Regions from separate parts of the Bradyrhizobium sp. BLXBL-01 genome, predicted to be linked through region 1. Evidence: riboswitches for the same ligand, from Rfam matches in the RefSeq annotation. Region 1 holds a riboswitch; the other holds the start of a gene.

Region 1 (7,294 bases):
GCGGACGCCGCTTCACCGCCGAAATCGGGACCATGGCGCCGGCGGAGTGAAACACCTGCAGGCCGGCCCCGATCGGCAGCCGCTGCTCCAGCTCGCTGAGATATTCCACCGCGATCGGCATCGCGGCCGCGTTGAACACGGTCGCCGAGGTCCGCTCATATTCGCGTGCCTCGGGATTGACCTCGTGCGAGAGCGAGACATGGGCGACGAGGCCCTTGAGCCGCTCGCCCAGCATCTTTTCATGCACCGGATTGGCATAGGCGTGAAGGAGTGCGACCGCGACGCTCTGAACGCCGGTCCCTTTCAGCCACGCCACCAGGCGCTCGATCTCGGCTTCCTCGAGCGCCTTCAACACTCGCCCCTCATGATCGAGGCGCTCGGCGAGCCCGAAGCATCTTTCAGGCGGCACCAAAGGCGGCGATTTCGGCGGAATGTCGAGCCGGTAGAGGTCGCGCCGGCGATAGCGGGCGATCTCGAGCACGTCGGCGAAGCCTTCGGTCGCGACCAGCGCCACCTTCGGCAGCCGATTCTCGACGATCGCGTTGGTCACGCGCGTGGTGCCGTGGACGAAGCGCCTGACCTCGCTCTTGCGCAGACCCACCGCCTCGATCGCCTCCAGCATCGCCCGAACCGGTGCGTCGGGGCGCGACGGCACCTTTGCAATCCGCGCTTCCGCGGAATCGCGCCGGATGGCGATGATGTCGGTGAAGGTGCCACCGATATCGGTGCCGACCTCCCAGTGATTGTCGGAGTAGCTCATCTGCACAGTCAGCTACGCGTGACGTCCGGACCGGACGCCAGGTCCTTTCCGGCCATTGCCGCATCCAATGCCAAAGCGAGCACGCTCATCGTCATTCCCTGTCATGCCATCACGGGCGAGCGTGCGACAGAGCGATGGCCGCGGGATAGGGTCGGAGTTGTCGCAAACCACCGAGCCAGCGAGCCGCCGGCATTGCGCGGCGCACCATCGGCTGCACGTTTTGGTGCAGCGCTGCTCGCCCAGAGAGCAGAAGCATACGAAGCCAGAAATGTGCAGCGCACCCTTGGATTCTTCGACACAAATGGGAGCGCCCGTTGCACTGCAATCGGAATCGCGCAAGTCCGTTTGTCTAATTTGCAGGCGATCAATCTGCGGTGCAGGAGAGAGGGCTGACCAGGAGCTATGCACGCAGGTCGGCTCAGCCTCTCTTTATTGTACGGTCAGTAAGCGAGGACGTCACCGGCCTCAGGATGCCAGCGACGCCCGCAAGCGTCGCCATCCGATGACGACGCCGGTGATGGAGAACATCAGTCCGAGCGTACAGAGGCTGACAATGAGAGCGTCACGCAGCCGCGCGTGAGCCAGCAGAATCGGGAAATCAAGCGTGTGCAGCGCACTGTAGAGCCAGCGATAGACGCGCCGCGACGGGTCCAGTCTTTGCAGCACCTTGCCATCGGCAGCATCGACATCGAACCAGAGATCGCCGCAGGTCGTGCGGTAGACCGGAGCTCCCGGAATAGCGGACTGCGCCGGATAGTCGTCGTTGCCGGCGAGCAGGAACGGTGCGGCACAGCCGGCGCCAAGGCGCGCCGTCAGATCCCCGATCTCCTGCGTATCCAGGTATGCCGCCTGCCCATCTCGCGGCGCGTCCCCGGCCCTGATCAACGTCTGATGGCCAAGGGCGAGCCGATCGCGCCGATAGACCCTGCCGCCGAAGGCGAACCATTCGACCTCGCGCGCCGACGGCGATATTGGCGGCAGATCGAGCGGTGAAGCGTCTCGCCAATCCGGGGCGGCATCGACCACGCCCGCCTCTGTCGGCGTCAATTGCCCGCGCGAGAACAGGCGGCCGTGATCCATCGAGAGCCAGCCGCTGAAGATCCAGCTCAGTACGAACAGCGTCGCCGCGAGGCCGATCAGGTGATGCAGCGCATGCCAGCCACGGTAAGGCGAGGAGATTTGGCCCTTGCGAAACCTGATCCGCACGATTCCGAGCACCGCGCCAAGCAATGCCGCAATCAGGGCCAGCAGCGACAGCGTCCAGACCACGCGATCCCACACCGCCCAGCTGCTGCGCAGAACCGTCGGATAGATCCAGTGCAGCACGCTGCCGGCCCAGTTCCACGCGCGCTCACTGCGCGTCGTATCTAGGACGACCTCCCCGGTCAGCGACGAAACGTAGACCTCCGTTCCAGGGGCATCGCCGAGAGCGGCGCGAAACAAGGGGCGATGGCGATCAAAACCGTTCGGCACGCTCCATTGATCGTGGTCCGACCGCGCGACGATCGCGGCGCGTGGCGCGTCGAGCCCGCGCTGACGGGAATAGCCCTGCACGATGGTGAGCGCGACATCGGCGGACGTCACCGATGCGTCTCCTCTATCGGAGGCGCGGACCGCTCGCGAACCTGCGGGGCCCGAGACGACGTAGACCGGTCCATCACTGCGCTGGATCAGCCGAACACGCGTCCCGTCGGTGATTCCGCTCGCAGCAACGGCGTCCGCGACCGAGATCGTTGTCCCGCCACGGTCCAGCGGCGCGAGCCCGGCAAATCGCTCCGCTTCCGTCAGCGACGGAAACGGGACGAAGTGCATCACGATCCCGCTCGCGAACCACATCGCGAACAGCAGGCAGAACGCGATCCCGAGCCAGCGATGCGAGAGGACGATCGCGCCCATCATGCGCTCAAGGCCTCACCATTTGAACGCGGCCGAGACCTCGTAGGTGCGCGGCGCGCCCAGGAGGATCTGGTCGGGATAGAACGGATCGCCCCAGATCGCATAGCGCTTGTCGGTGATGTTGCGGACGCGGAAAGTCATGCGGGCCTGGTCGACCGCATTGAACACGGCCTTGGGGATATCGACGAAGGCGTAGACGTCGGCCACGGTGTAGGCCTTCATCGTCACGACGTTCGCGTCGGTGTTGTAGCGGTCGCCGACATGACGGCCGGTGATGCCGAGCTCCACAGGCCAGGGCGTGAAGAACCGGTACGATGCGCCGGCATTGGCCACGATACGCGGTACGTTCGGCGGCGTATTGCCGGAGAACGAGCCACCGACGAAATTGTAGTCGGCATAGCGCGCATCGACATAGGCGATGTTGCCCCACAACCGAAGCGGCTCGATCGGCCGCACCGAGGCGGCAAGCTCGACGCCCTTGGACTCCTGCCGCCCGGCGATATTGAGCGCCTGCCCGCCGGCCGCCGCATAGACGTTCTTGCGCAGGATGTCGTAGGCCGAGAACGACCACTCCGCCCTATTGTCCCAGAACAGATGCTTGACGCCGGTCTCGTAGGTTCGCGACGTCGTCAGGTCCAGTGGCTGGGTCGGCAACAGCAGGAAGATGTTGTTGGCTGCGACGTCGGCCCCGGTGGCGTACTGGCTGAAGAAGGTCAGGCCGGGCACGGCCTCCCAGGTGTAGCCAATGCGGCCCGTCACCGGCGCCCAGTCTTTGGTGTACGGAAAGCCTGCCTTCTCCAGCCCGGCCTTGTCGGTCGAGTTACGGTCGAGTCCGATGTGCTCGACACGCAGGCCCCCGATCAACGCGAAGCTGCGCGTCAGCTTCAACCGGTCCTCGAACGACAACGCCTCGTTGTCGATGCGCGCGGTCTGCTGCTGTGTCGTGAGCAGGCCGTAGAAGCCGCGGTTGGGATCGACCAGCGAAACGGAATCTCCGGGAAAGTTTGCCGCGCCGGGCCTGACGAAATCGAGATAGCTCGACGAGAGCGTCGTGACCAACCGGTTGTCGAATCCTGCGATGTTGGTATCCCAGATCAGGTCGGTGATGTTGCCGACCAGCCGCTGGCTATGGGCGACATAGAAGCGTTCGCGATCGACCAGGTTCGTGGTGGAGTTGAATGCCTCGATCTCGTTGTTGAACCAGGTCCGTTCGGCGCCATAGCCATAGGCCTGACTTTTCAGCGTGAGGTCAGGCGCGAGCTTCAGCTCGAAGCCGCCGCGCAGCCACACTTCCTGCGCCACGTTGCGGTTATCGAGAACGTTGTAATTGGTGTTGAAGGTGCGGTCGTCGATGGTGACGGCACCGAGATTGGTACCGTTGTAATTCGAGACGTAATTGCCGGAGACGATCCCCGTCGTCGCATGCGAACCGCTGAAGGCGACCGGCACCAGCGGCGCGCCCCAATAGGCCTTCGAGCGGTCTTCGCGATACTCGACCGCACCCCAGATCTTGAGGCTGTCGGAGACCCGGTAATTGAGCTGGCCGGACGTGCCGAACGTCTTGACGTTGGTGTCGTCGGCAAAGCCGTTGAGCGTGGAACGGCTGATGTCGAAGCGATAGTCCAGCCCTTGCACATTGGTGCTGCCGCCTGAGCCGTAATGGGCCCGGAACGAATTCAGCGAATCCCAGGAGAAATTTGCCTCGTTGCGGATCGCTCCCGTGTGCGGTTGCTTGGTGACGAAGTTGATGGCGCCTCCCGCGGCACCCTCGCCCGAGATCAGCGAGGCCGGTCCTTTGAGGAATTCCACGGCCTCCAGATTGGCGGTGTCGACGATCCGCGAGGTCATGTTCTGCGGACCGATCTTGATGCCGTTGTAGAGTGTGTTGATCTGGCTATTGGTGAAGCCGCGCATCGAGAAGGCGGAAGGTTCGGCCGGGTTGTCGCCGGAGGTGACGCCGACGGCGCCCTGCGCCACCTCGGACACGGTGCGATAGCCCTGCTCGCGCATGGTTTCGGCCGAGATCACCTCGACGGTCGCGGGCGTCTGCCGCACCGTCAGGCCGAGCCGCGAAGCGCTTTCGGCAACGGCATTGGTGTTGAGCGGCGTTTGCGCCGTCAGATCCGGCATGACGGGTTTTGGCGCTGCCGATACCGCCGCCGGCCTGCGCGCTGCCGCGCGGCGCGCGCTCGCCACCTCTCGTGCTGCCGGTCTGGCCGGCTTGCGCGCCTGGGCGGGCGAGACCTCGACGGGTGGCAGCGGCTCTCGGACCTGCTGCGCCAGAGCGGCAGGCGGATCGAGAACGGCGAAGGACGTGAACGCGGCGGAAACCAGCAGGACGCGGCGCGGTCGTGCGATACGGATGGAAGACACGGTACAAACCTCGGTATGACGTCAGTGGCACGTCACAGCGAACGAGGTCTCACCTTTTGGCCTTGCAGCCGTCCGATGAAGCCGAATGTCTGTACTCCCCGACCGACATCTTCGCGTGTGACCACGGCTGACGGCAGGTCTCCTGGCTCGCGGGTCGTGACCTCTTCGTCGCCTTCCCGGGACCGAGGACCCAGTGGCTCGTGACGAAGGATTCACCGCTCACAGTTGCGGGGGCAGCCGCGGCATTGGGGACAATTTTCCCCGCACCGCATTCCCTTTTCATTCCCTCTCGGGAAAACCGTCGCGAGCATCTAGGATTACCACCAAGACAGAGTCAATGTCCCAGTTGCGGCGTCGTGGCGACCGCACAAGCTTCCTTGGAGATGAGCATGGAAGGCGAGACCTTCCTCTGGTTGATACGGCACGCGGTTGTCGCGGGCGTAGCCGGGACGATCCATGCAGCCGATGCGCCGGCCGATCTCGGCGATCGCGCGGCATTGGCGGCTCTCAAGCAGCGCTTGCCCGCGGATGTCGCCGGCTATGCCAGCCCGTCGCGGCGCACGGTGGAGACGGCGCGCGCGCTGGGGCTGGAACCGGAGCTGGTCAGCGAATTCCGCGAGCAGGATTTCGGCGATTGGACCGGCCATCGGCATGACGAGCTCGCCGCGACCGGCGGCGAGATCTACGCGCAGTTCTGGCGCGATCTGGCGCGCGGACGGCCGCCGAACGGCGAAAGCTTTGCGGATCAGGTCGCCCGCGTCCGCCTCGGCCTGTCGCGGATCGGCGCAGGCTCCGCGGCGCTGGTCGTCCATTCCGGCACCATCCGCGCCGCGCTCTGCATCGCGCTCGATCTCGCACCGGAAGCGGCGTTGCGCTTCGTGATCGATCCGTTGTCGCTGACCCGGATCGACCGGCTCGCCAGCGGCTGGCGCGTCGTCTCGGTCAATCAGCGGATCAGCTAGGCCGATCCGGTACGTTGGCCTGCGCAAAGGTCGCCATGCCGTTGTGAAGTGCGCAGGCCGAGCGCACCAGCGGCAGCGCAATGGCGGCGCCCGATCCCTCGCCGAGCCTGAGATCGAGGCTGATCAGCGGCTGCACGTTCAGCGCGCGCAACACCAGCCGATGTCCTTGCTCCGCCGATTGATGCGAGGGCAACAGGAACGGCTGGCAGGAGGGATTGAGCCGCGCCGCCGCCAGCGCCGCCACCGAGACGATAAAGCCGTCGATCAATACGGGAATGCGGCGTTGCGCGGCCGCGATGATGGCGCCCGAGATCGCCGCGATTTCGAGGCCGCCGACCGCGCACAGGATTGTCTCGACCGAGGCTCCGGCGACGCGATGGCGTGCGATCGCCGCATCGATCACCCGCGCCTTGTGTACGCGGCCGGCCGCATCGACGCCGGTGCCGCTGCCGGCGATCTCTTCGGCGCTCACACCGAGCAGGCTCGCAGCAATCGCAGCTGACGTCGTGGTGTTGCCGATCCCCATCTCGCCAAAGATCAAGAGATCAGGCCGGCCGGCCTCAGCGCGCGCCACCGCGCGCTGGCCGGCCTCAAAGGCGAAGACCAATTCCGCCGGGGTGAGCGCGGCCTCGACGCTGAAATCGCGCGTGCCGCTGCGCGGCTTGTCGGTGACGATCCCGGCCATCTGCACCTCGGACAGCGTGCCGGCGTCGACGACCTCGAGGCTCGAACCCAGCTCGCGCGCCAGCACCGAGATCGCGGCGCCTCCAGAGGCAAAATTCGCCATCATCGCGATGGTGACGGCTTGCGGATAGGCCGACACCCCCTGTGCGACGATGCCGTGGTCGCCCGCGAAGATGATGATCGGGACGCGCGCGGCGCGCGGCTGCTCGGTGGCCTGCAGGCCTGCGAGCTCGATCGCGAGCTGCTCCAGCCGGCCGAGCGCGCCCGTCGGCTTCGTCAGTTGCGCCTGCCGCGCAATGGCCGCCTCGCGATGGACCGCGGAGATTTCGGGGCAGTTCTGGGTGACCCATTCGGGAAGCATGCTGCCTCGCTCAACGCCTGCGTTTGAGAATGTAGCTGTCCATGATCCAGCCGTGCCGCTCACGTGCGTCCTGCCTCGCGGCGGCAATGCGCGAACCCACTTCGGTGAGCGCACCGGACATGAGGATCTGATCGGCCATGCCGAGATAGGCCCCCCACCAGATGTGAAGCCCAGCCGGATCGAGCGACTGGAACGCCGTGCCGCCGTCGAGCATCACCACGACTGTGTCGACGCCCTGCGGCCAGCCGCCTTCGCGCA
Region 2 (7,294 bases), 3.1 Mb from region 1:
CTCTGTTCCCACTAAGCGAATCCGTGCTTGAAGGGCCTGATTGTGGAAGCGCGGTTACCAGATGCTCTCCGGCCTGTAGGCGCGGTGCGCGCGCTGAAACATGGCTGTTGTCGCACCGAATTGACCTGCGCAGATAGAACAAGAAACCTGCTAAGTCTCGCCGCGACTTAGAACCTACCAGCCCCCGCGTAAAGGCGACGCACTTTGTAAGCTTCGAGTTTCTTCTCGTGCCGAGCTCGTCATGGAGGACGGCGAACGAGACCATCTAGCGAATGATTGACGCGCGGCTGGTTTTCCGATGGTCCCGGTCACCAAATGGCTCATGCAGGAGGGCTGTCTGGTACGGATACAGGTAGCATGTTGCTTTACAGCCCGGCCGGGTAGTCATGCTGGTTGTTCTGTGTGATCCCTCAGCCCTGGCTGAGCTCGGTTATAAAAGCATGACCGAGGATGCATTACCCAATCGGAGACGAGAAGCTCTCGGGATCGTCGCGTGCTCTCGAGTTCAGAGCCTGCAATGCTTCGCATTGCAATCTGCTACCCGAACCACCTCCATTGGGTTGGCGGCTCAATCAGGAGGCATGAATGCTGCCGGACGCGCTATGTGTGTTTCTTGTTGCTGGCCGCGCGTTGCCAACATGAGTGCGTAAAACACGAGGAGAATTAAGAGGCCGCGCATATCTAGGAGTCCTGAAGCGATGACAATTGTAGAGCGGATAGTATCCGGGCGTATTTGTGGTAGACGTTGGACCAACAATATTGCGCGGATCTGAAGCGATGTATCAGGCGGCAGACGATTGCCGGGAGCGTGAAGGCGCTAGCATCAGCTCACGATATCGACCTTGCCGGTGTCGATCCGATACAGGCCCCCGACGACCTTCAGTCGGTTCTGCTCGACTGCGCCGTTCAGAATTGGACCTGTCGATTTCAATTTGTTGACGTTATCGATCACATTTTGTCGGGTTGCTTGGGCGATCCCGTCGCCGGCTTGGTCGCGAGATGCTTTCACTGCAGGAGAAAGTGCAGTTACCAGGGATGAAATGTGCCCCGGCGGCCGCTTATCTTCATGGAGCGACTTGATCGTGGCGTCTATCGCACCGCAATGATCGTGGCCAAGTACGAGGATCAGCGGCGTGTTGAGTATGGCAACCGCGTATTCCATACTGGCGAGCGTATCATCGTTAGCGAAGTTACCGGCCACGCGGCAGACAAACAGATCACCTAATCCGCTGTCGAAGACAAGTTCGGGGACCACGCGGGAGTCGGCGCAGCTCAGAACCGCTGCATATGGATTTTGTCCCTCAACCAAGACCGGCCGCTCGCGGCTGAAATTGTCGGCTCGTGGTGCGCCCTGGACATAACGATCGTTCCCCTTCAGCAACCGATTCAGGGCAGCATCTGGCGAGAGCAGGTTGTTTGGCTTGGGCGGGCCTTTTGCTTCCTTCGCATCGACAATCTTACTGCCGAACCGCAGGAAAACTGTCGAAACAGCGAACAGCAACAGTGACCGGCGCGAACGCGCGTGCCTGGTTAAATGGTGCATGTCTTGAGAATGGGCTGCTTTCATGTGTCGCCTCATCGCACGGCCTTACGCCACCCGGTGGCGTCGGCTTCCGCTTCGCTGCAGAGCCAGCGTCCACCGCGCGTCTTCGTCATGTCGAGTTGTTCGTAACCGGGTTGCCCTGGCAGGTAGTAAATGCGCTCGCCTCTGCGCTCGACAGTGCCTTTTATCAGGCACTCGGGCGACGGGGGTTCCGAAAGCAAGACGGATCCAAGCAGAACTTCCTGAGCGTCGACCGGAACCGACGTCGCGCCCACGATAATCGTGCCCCGATTGCGGCGAGGCCAGTCCCAGGGCGCGATGAATGCGCCGGACCACAGTCCCGCATTGGCTGTGCTCGCCACCAACTCATAGACAATGTAGGTATGGTGAGATGCACCAGCCGATAGCGCCAAGCCCGAGCGTACCATCCAGGCGTTTACATCCTCGCCTTCGATGAAGCAGCTGCCGAGGGCTCGCCGATACTCATCGACTCTTTCGGTATGACAATCCCACGTTCGCCCATTCGAATGCTTGATGAGCAGGTCGCGAACAGCTACGCCGCAGGCCCATTTCCGGCCCTGTGCGTCGAGGCAAATCTGATCCGTCTCAGGAGCTTCGATGCCTGAGAGCCGGACGTTTGTTTTCTCGATCTCGATCGTATTGCCATCGAGGATGCGCGGAGCACCGCTGAGTGTCTCGGCGAAAACCGGAGATGTGATGAGAGCGATCAATACGAACATACTTCCGGGGTGCTTCATCCCGACAATAACCTTTCGCTCCTGATCCATGTTCATGCACGATCCGGTGCCGATACATTCGATTGCTCGACCGCAGATGTCCGTTCGGCTTTCGATGTGTGCTTTATGAGAGCCTGGCGTGAGTTCGAAGCTACGACCTGACGCTGCGTAAGGATCAAGAGATTTCTTCCGTGTGCGTGCGGCGGTATCTTTCGATCATCGACGCCTCTCTTACCCTGAACGCGCTGTACCCTCTGCACCTGAGGAGGAGATCCTCGTGGCGCCGAACTCGAGATGCCGGACAAACCCGAGCCTTGGAAGGCTGTGCTACCTCTTTGCAAAAGTGAGGACAATGAAGCGTCGGTGCTTGCGGCGGAGTCAGGCTTGGAGGAGCAACCTTGCCATGGTTGATGACGACTTCCATCAGCAAACCGGACAGTTCCGACGAGGGCGATGAATTCGCCCCAAAAGTCGTGTCACGAAAAAGATCCTCAAAAATGATCTGGTCTGACTCGCTCTGGCCTGTGTAGGCAAAGTACGCGACGGAGTTCAGCCTCAATGCTCGCCGCATAAATGAAGCGTTCTTTCGAGCAAATCGCGGAAATCCGGTACCTTCTTACGCCGAGCCATATGATCGTTGCTACCAATCGCACTGTGGCATTTGGCTCCTCCGCGCTGCACCATAGGTCGTTGGTGCTACCGCCCATACATTTGCACAAGAACTGAATTGTTTATGACTCAGGCGGCGCTACGGGCGGCCGCTATTGGTCGTGACGGTTCCTGCGATCTCGAGTGGCTTACCCAGGAACGCTAGCATCAGCGCCCGTTTGCTCCAGGAATTGGAACGGCTGCGATATGGAGCCGCGCTTTGCCGTGGATGCTCCGGGCGTGCGCAAGCTACCCACGTGTTCGGACAATCGCGAGTGCCATCCTGATGTAATTCAGTGTGAGGGTTCAGTCCACAATACGCGTTTGCCCATGGCGCACGCGGGGCGAATAGCTCTGGTACGGTTTAGCCGACTCAAGCTACACATCATTCTTCAGCACCTCACTAATAATGGGAATGACATGGTCGCAGTCGTTCGGGAAGTATCGGTCTCATCTTAAGCGCTTGAAGTAGATGGTTAGCTCAGAGCGGAATTCGCAACCAAAGACGGTGCCACGGCAGGTGGAGCAGAACTAAAGAAGCGGTTTCCCAAGCTTAGAATCCGGGTCTATGACGTGCAGACAAATGAGTGCGAGGAAATCTAGAGCCGAGTCAGTGGCGCTCGACGTTCTGCGTACAGCTCCGGAGCTTCCCGGCCTGCGACTCGGAAATGGGCAGGCGCTCAGCGGGTATGCCGGGCTTGCTACCAGTGTAACTTCCTCGCCCATTTCGTCTCGGCATCGGTTCCTAGGGCCGGGTCAAAGTCGCTACGCTCATGCTCCTGCGCACGCCACGCAGTCACGCGACGTGCGGAGCACACACGCCGAATCGGCCCGGGCCCGAGGCATCCCCCAGCGCTCTAGCGAAGAATGCATGAGAGCTGGTGCCCGCACAACTTGGTTGCTCTCACTGGGTGGAGTGCAGGCGGGCAAACCACATCTCGCAAACTAGTACGCCGCTGAGCTCGACACCTGGCGGAAAAGCGCCATCGTGCTGCTCGACCTTTCGTGCGGCGGGCCGAAATGCTGCGAGAAGGGCAGGCGCACTGTTGCGGAGCCGTAAACATCACAACCGCAGACCGCGTATGTCTTGCAGGTGGTACGAGGCGTTCGACCGTACGGCAGCTGCGGTCCGATGTTGCTTTGCGCGACCGTCTACTAAGGCCTTCGGTCTCCTAAGTCTTCCTCTTCCTTTGGCTCGGTGCGTTGGAACCAGGATCCCGGATGAAATTGAGCGATCCGCTTGGCAAAGGAGGATTGTGGCTCCCAATCTTGGCCTTCGCTCTTCTCGAAAGTGATGACCCCGTTGTGTGTAAAATAACGTGGTCCTTGGAGATCGCAATTCACCAAGAGCAGAATACGCCACAGATCGCCTTTCTCGTTCGGCTTTTCATTCCGCTTCGGTAAGTAGTCTACCCCAACAGGTTCAATGATAGTGCAGCGGCCTTGCCCTAGAAGATCGCCGAGCCGGCCTTGCGGCGTAGTCACAAAGTTGAAGTTAGTCGGATCATGCAGAAAGCGAAGATTTGCGTCCTTTCACCATCTGCGACTTCTCTGGCGATCAACGAGAGCGCTAGGGCGCGCCAGCCCAATTCCATGGGCTTCGCATAGGTTGACGCCAGTTCAGTCGTACCGTCGAGCGCAACTTTCCAGGTGATAGCGTACTGTTCGTCTGATTTGTTGTCTCGGTGCCTGGTCCATGAAACGAAAACATAGTCGTTTTCGCCAAGTTCAACGACGCCCCACATCTGAGGGACGAACTGTGCCACCTTCGAGACATTGGAGATAATTTGTTCTACCGTCTCACCATCTTGCGCTCGCCAAGTTGACTTGAGTCTTTCGACAACTGGGATGTCGCTTGCGCGAATACTGTTGCTCATGGTCGCCGGCCAGGCTAGGCAGATTAGAAGTGCGCTCAGGCAACGCCATAGCGCGGGTCTTCCCGACATTCTCTTCATAACCCTCGGCCTATCGCGTTTCATCCGTACATCTTTCAAAGCGGGCCAACCTCGAACCTGCTAGGAGCGAGCGAGCCCAAGAAGTTTACGGAAACGCGTCGGGGCACCCGCGGCTATCCCGTGCGGGCAGGCGCTCCCCTCTATGTCACGCGCCGCTAACTTCCCTACCCAGCGACAGCGTCAATTGGCTGAGCTGGACATGCCCAGCGGGAGAGACTGGGCATGTTCGAGGGGCTTGCATTCTTCGTTCCAGGCAGCAGGCGGAGATTTGCACGGTTGTTATGTCATTCTTGTCGACTTTCCGACCTGCGCACGTTCGATGTTTCCATTCAGTGAATCGGCCGTAGCTTGTGCATCCTTGTCCCGCACTCGATAGTTTGCGGAGAGGTAAGCGCCTCGATGCCAAGTGCCTAATGAGAATCGGCAGTGCGTTTGCCGTCCTTGAACCGTGTGGTTCGCTGTCGTTGCCGTCGGCATTCGATCTACATGATGGCTGGGGACACGAAGCCGACTTAATCGACAAACTTTGAAGCGTGGCTGGCACGCAAATCAACCTGCTCGCCGCGTATGTTTCTAGATTGCGCCGGTTGCCTTGACGTATTCAATGCGGATCCTCTAGTTGAGAAAATAGCTGGCCAGCCGACGTGCTGGGCGAACCGCTGGAAATCGGAAGCCGCATCGAATGCATTCTGCTCGAAACGGCGGTAATCCTCGCCGCGCAGGCTGGTTTTGTCGGGTTCATTGATGGGGCCGCCTCGCCTCAAGGCAGCTCCGATGCTCACTCCGACATCTGGCAAGAGTACTTGCGATTGCAGCAGCTCTGTTTAGAGAATCATAGAAATGCACGGTTATTCGCCGAGTAGATGTCACAGAGTAGCTTGGCACATAATCTGAGAGGTTGACGGAAGAGTCCTCCTGCCGATAATCGAAGTCGTCGAGGTTCTCCGAATCCCACTTGATCCGGAGCTAAGAGGGAAGCCGGTGCAAATTCCGGCGCTGCCCCCGCAACTGTGAGCGGCGAGCTACTGTCCAACGATGTCACTGAAGCCCGCACGGCTTTGGGAAGGCCGACAGCAGCGATGACCAGCGAGCCAGGAGACCTGCCCCGACGATATATATTGGTCCACGGGCGGGGTGTCTCGGTGGTGCGCCAAGCAGCCGTCGCACGCGCGACTTCCTCTGCCTGCGTCCGCCATGGCCTTTGTCCCCAACAGGGGTTAAAACTATGTCTCTTCTCTCTCTTCCGGTTGCTACGCTCGGAACGCCACGCATCGGTCCAAGGCGTGAGCTCAAACTGTCTCTCGAGAGCTACTGGGCGGGAAAGATCAGCGAGCAGCAATTGCTTGAGGACGCATCCGGCCTGCGCGCCGCGAACTGGGCTCGTCAGAAATCTCTCGGCGTCACGATCATTCCGTCGAATGACTTCTCGCTGTACGATCAGGTGCTCGATACAAGTGTCATGGTTGGTGCTATCCCGGAGATCTACGCCTCGAAAGGAGAAGACATTTCCCTCAAGACGTACTTCGCCATGGCTCGCGGATCACAATGCGACGACCAGGATGCGAGTTGCGGTCTTGGCCCACGGGGGTCTGGCCCACCTGCGCAGGAAATGACTAAGTGGTTTGATACCAATTACCACTACATGGTTCCCGAGTTTCACAAGGGACAGGCGTTCGGACTTTGCTCTCGCAAACCCATGGAAGAGTATGAGGAAGCAAAGGCGCTTGGTTTCCAGACCCGCCCTGTCTTGATCGGGCCCGTCACATTCCTAAAGCTCGGCAAGAGTGCCGATAGTGCGTTCCAGCCCCTGTCCCTACTGGATGATTTGATACCGGTCTATATCGAGGTTCTGCATGAATTGGCCGAACGAGGGGCAAGTTGGGTTCAGTTTGACGAGCCCTGCCTGGTCCTTGATCTGGACGAAGCTGTGCGAAAATCATTGCTACATGCCTATAGCCGCTTCGCAAAGGAGGGACCGGGCATCAAGATCATGCTTGCCAGCTATTTCGGCGACCTAGGCGACAATTTGGATACAGCCTTGAGCCTCCCAGTTTCCGGTCTGCACGTTGATCTGGTGCGGGCGCCAGAGTTGTTGGATCAGATCGTCGCTGTCGACCGAAGTGATCTCGTCATTTCGCTCGGGGTCATCGACGGCCGGAATGTATGGCGGTCGAACTTGTCGTCGCTCCGTCAGAGGCTGGAGCCCGCGATTGCGAAGCTCGGCAAGCACCGTGTGCAGCTCGCTCCATCCTGCTCGCTGCTTCACGTGCCGGTCGATGTTGAACTCGAGACCGGGCTCGCGTCTGACGTTAAGAGCTGGCTTTCTTTCTCGGTTCAGAAGATGCGCGAGCTTGCGATCCTGGCGCGGGTGCTCGCTGGCGACCAGAATGTCGGGCTCGCTCTAGCCGATT

Evidence for each region. Region 1 has a riboswitch for cobalamin ahead of ACNJYA_RS24905 (TonB-dependent receptor). Riboswitches for the same ligand answer to the same signal wherever they lie in the genome.
Region 2: another riboswitch for cobalamin. It lies ahead of metE (5-methyltetrahydropteroyltriglutamate--homocysteine S-methyltransferase); the one in region 1 lies ahead of ACNJYA_RS24905 (TonB-dependent receptor).

The regions. Positions count from the first base shown of each region.
Region 1 covers NZ_CP182471.1:5,324,432-5,331,725, forward strand. The annotation lists gene ACNJYA_RS24895 (hydantoinase/oxoprolinase family protein) at 1-760, opposite strand, end outside; gene ACNJYA_RS24900 (PepSY domain-containing protein) at 1,226-2,659, opposite strand; gene ACNJYA_RS24905 (TonB-dependent receptor) at 2,672-5,029, opposite strand; cobalamin riboswitch at 5,145-5,347, opposite strand; gene ACNJYA_RS24910 (histidine phosphatase family protein) at 5,419-5,991, shown strand; gene cobT (nicotinate-nucleotide--dimethylbenzimidazole phosphoribosyltransferase) at 5,984-7,036, opposite strand; gene cobF (precorrin-6A synthase (deacetylating)) at 7,047-7,294, opposite strand, start outside.
Region 2 covers NZ_CP182471.1:2,270,106-2,277,399, forward strand. The annotation lists gene ACNJYA_RS10255 (carbonic anhydrase) at 824-1,567, opposite strand; gene ACNJYA_RS10260 (thermonuclease family protein) at 1,576-2,337, opposite strand; gene ACNJYA_RS10265 (hypothetical protein) at 4,410-4,805, opposite strand; gene ACNJYA_RS10270 (hypothetical protein) at 5,528-5,746, shown strand; cobalamin riboswitch at 5,804-6,005, shown strand; gene metE (5-methyltetrahydropteroyltriglutamate--homocysteine S-methyltransferase) at 6,109-7,294, shown strand, end outside.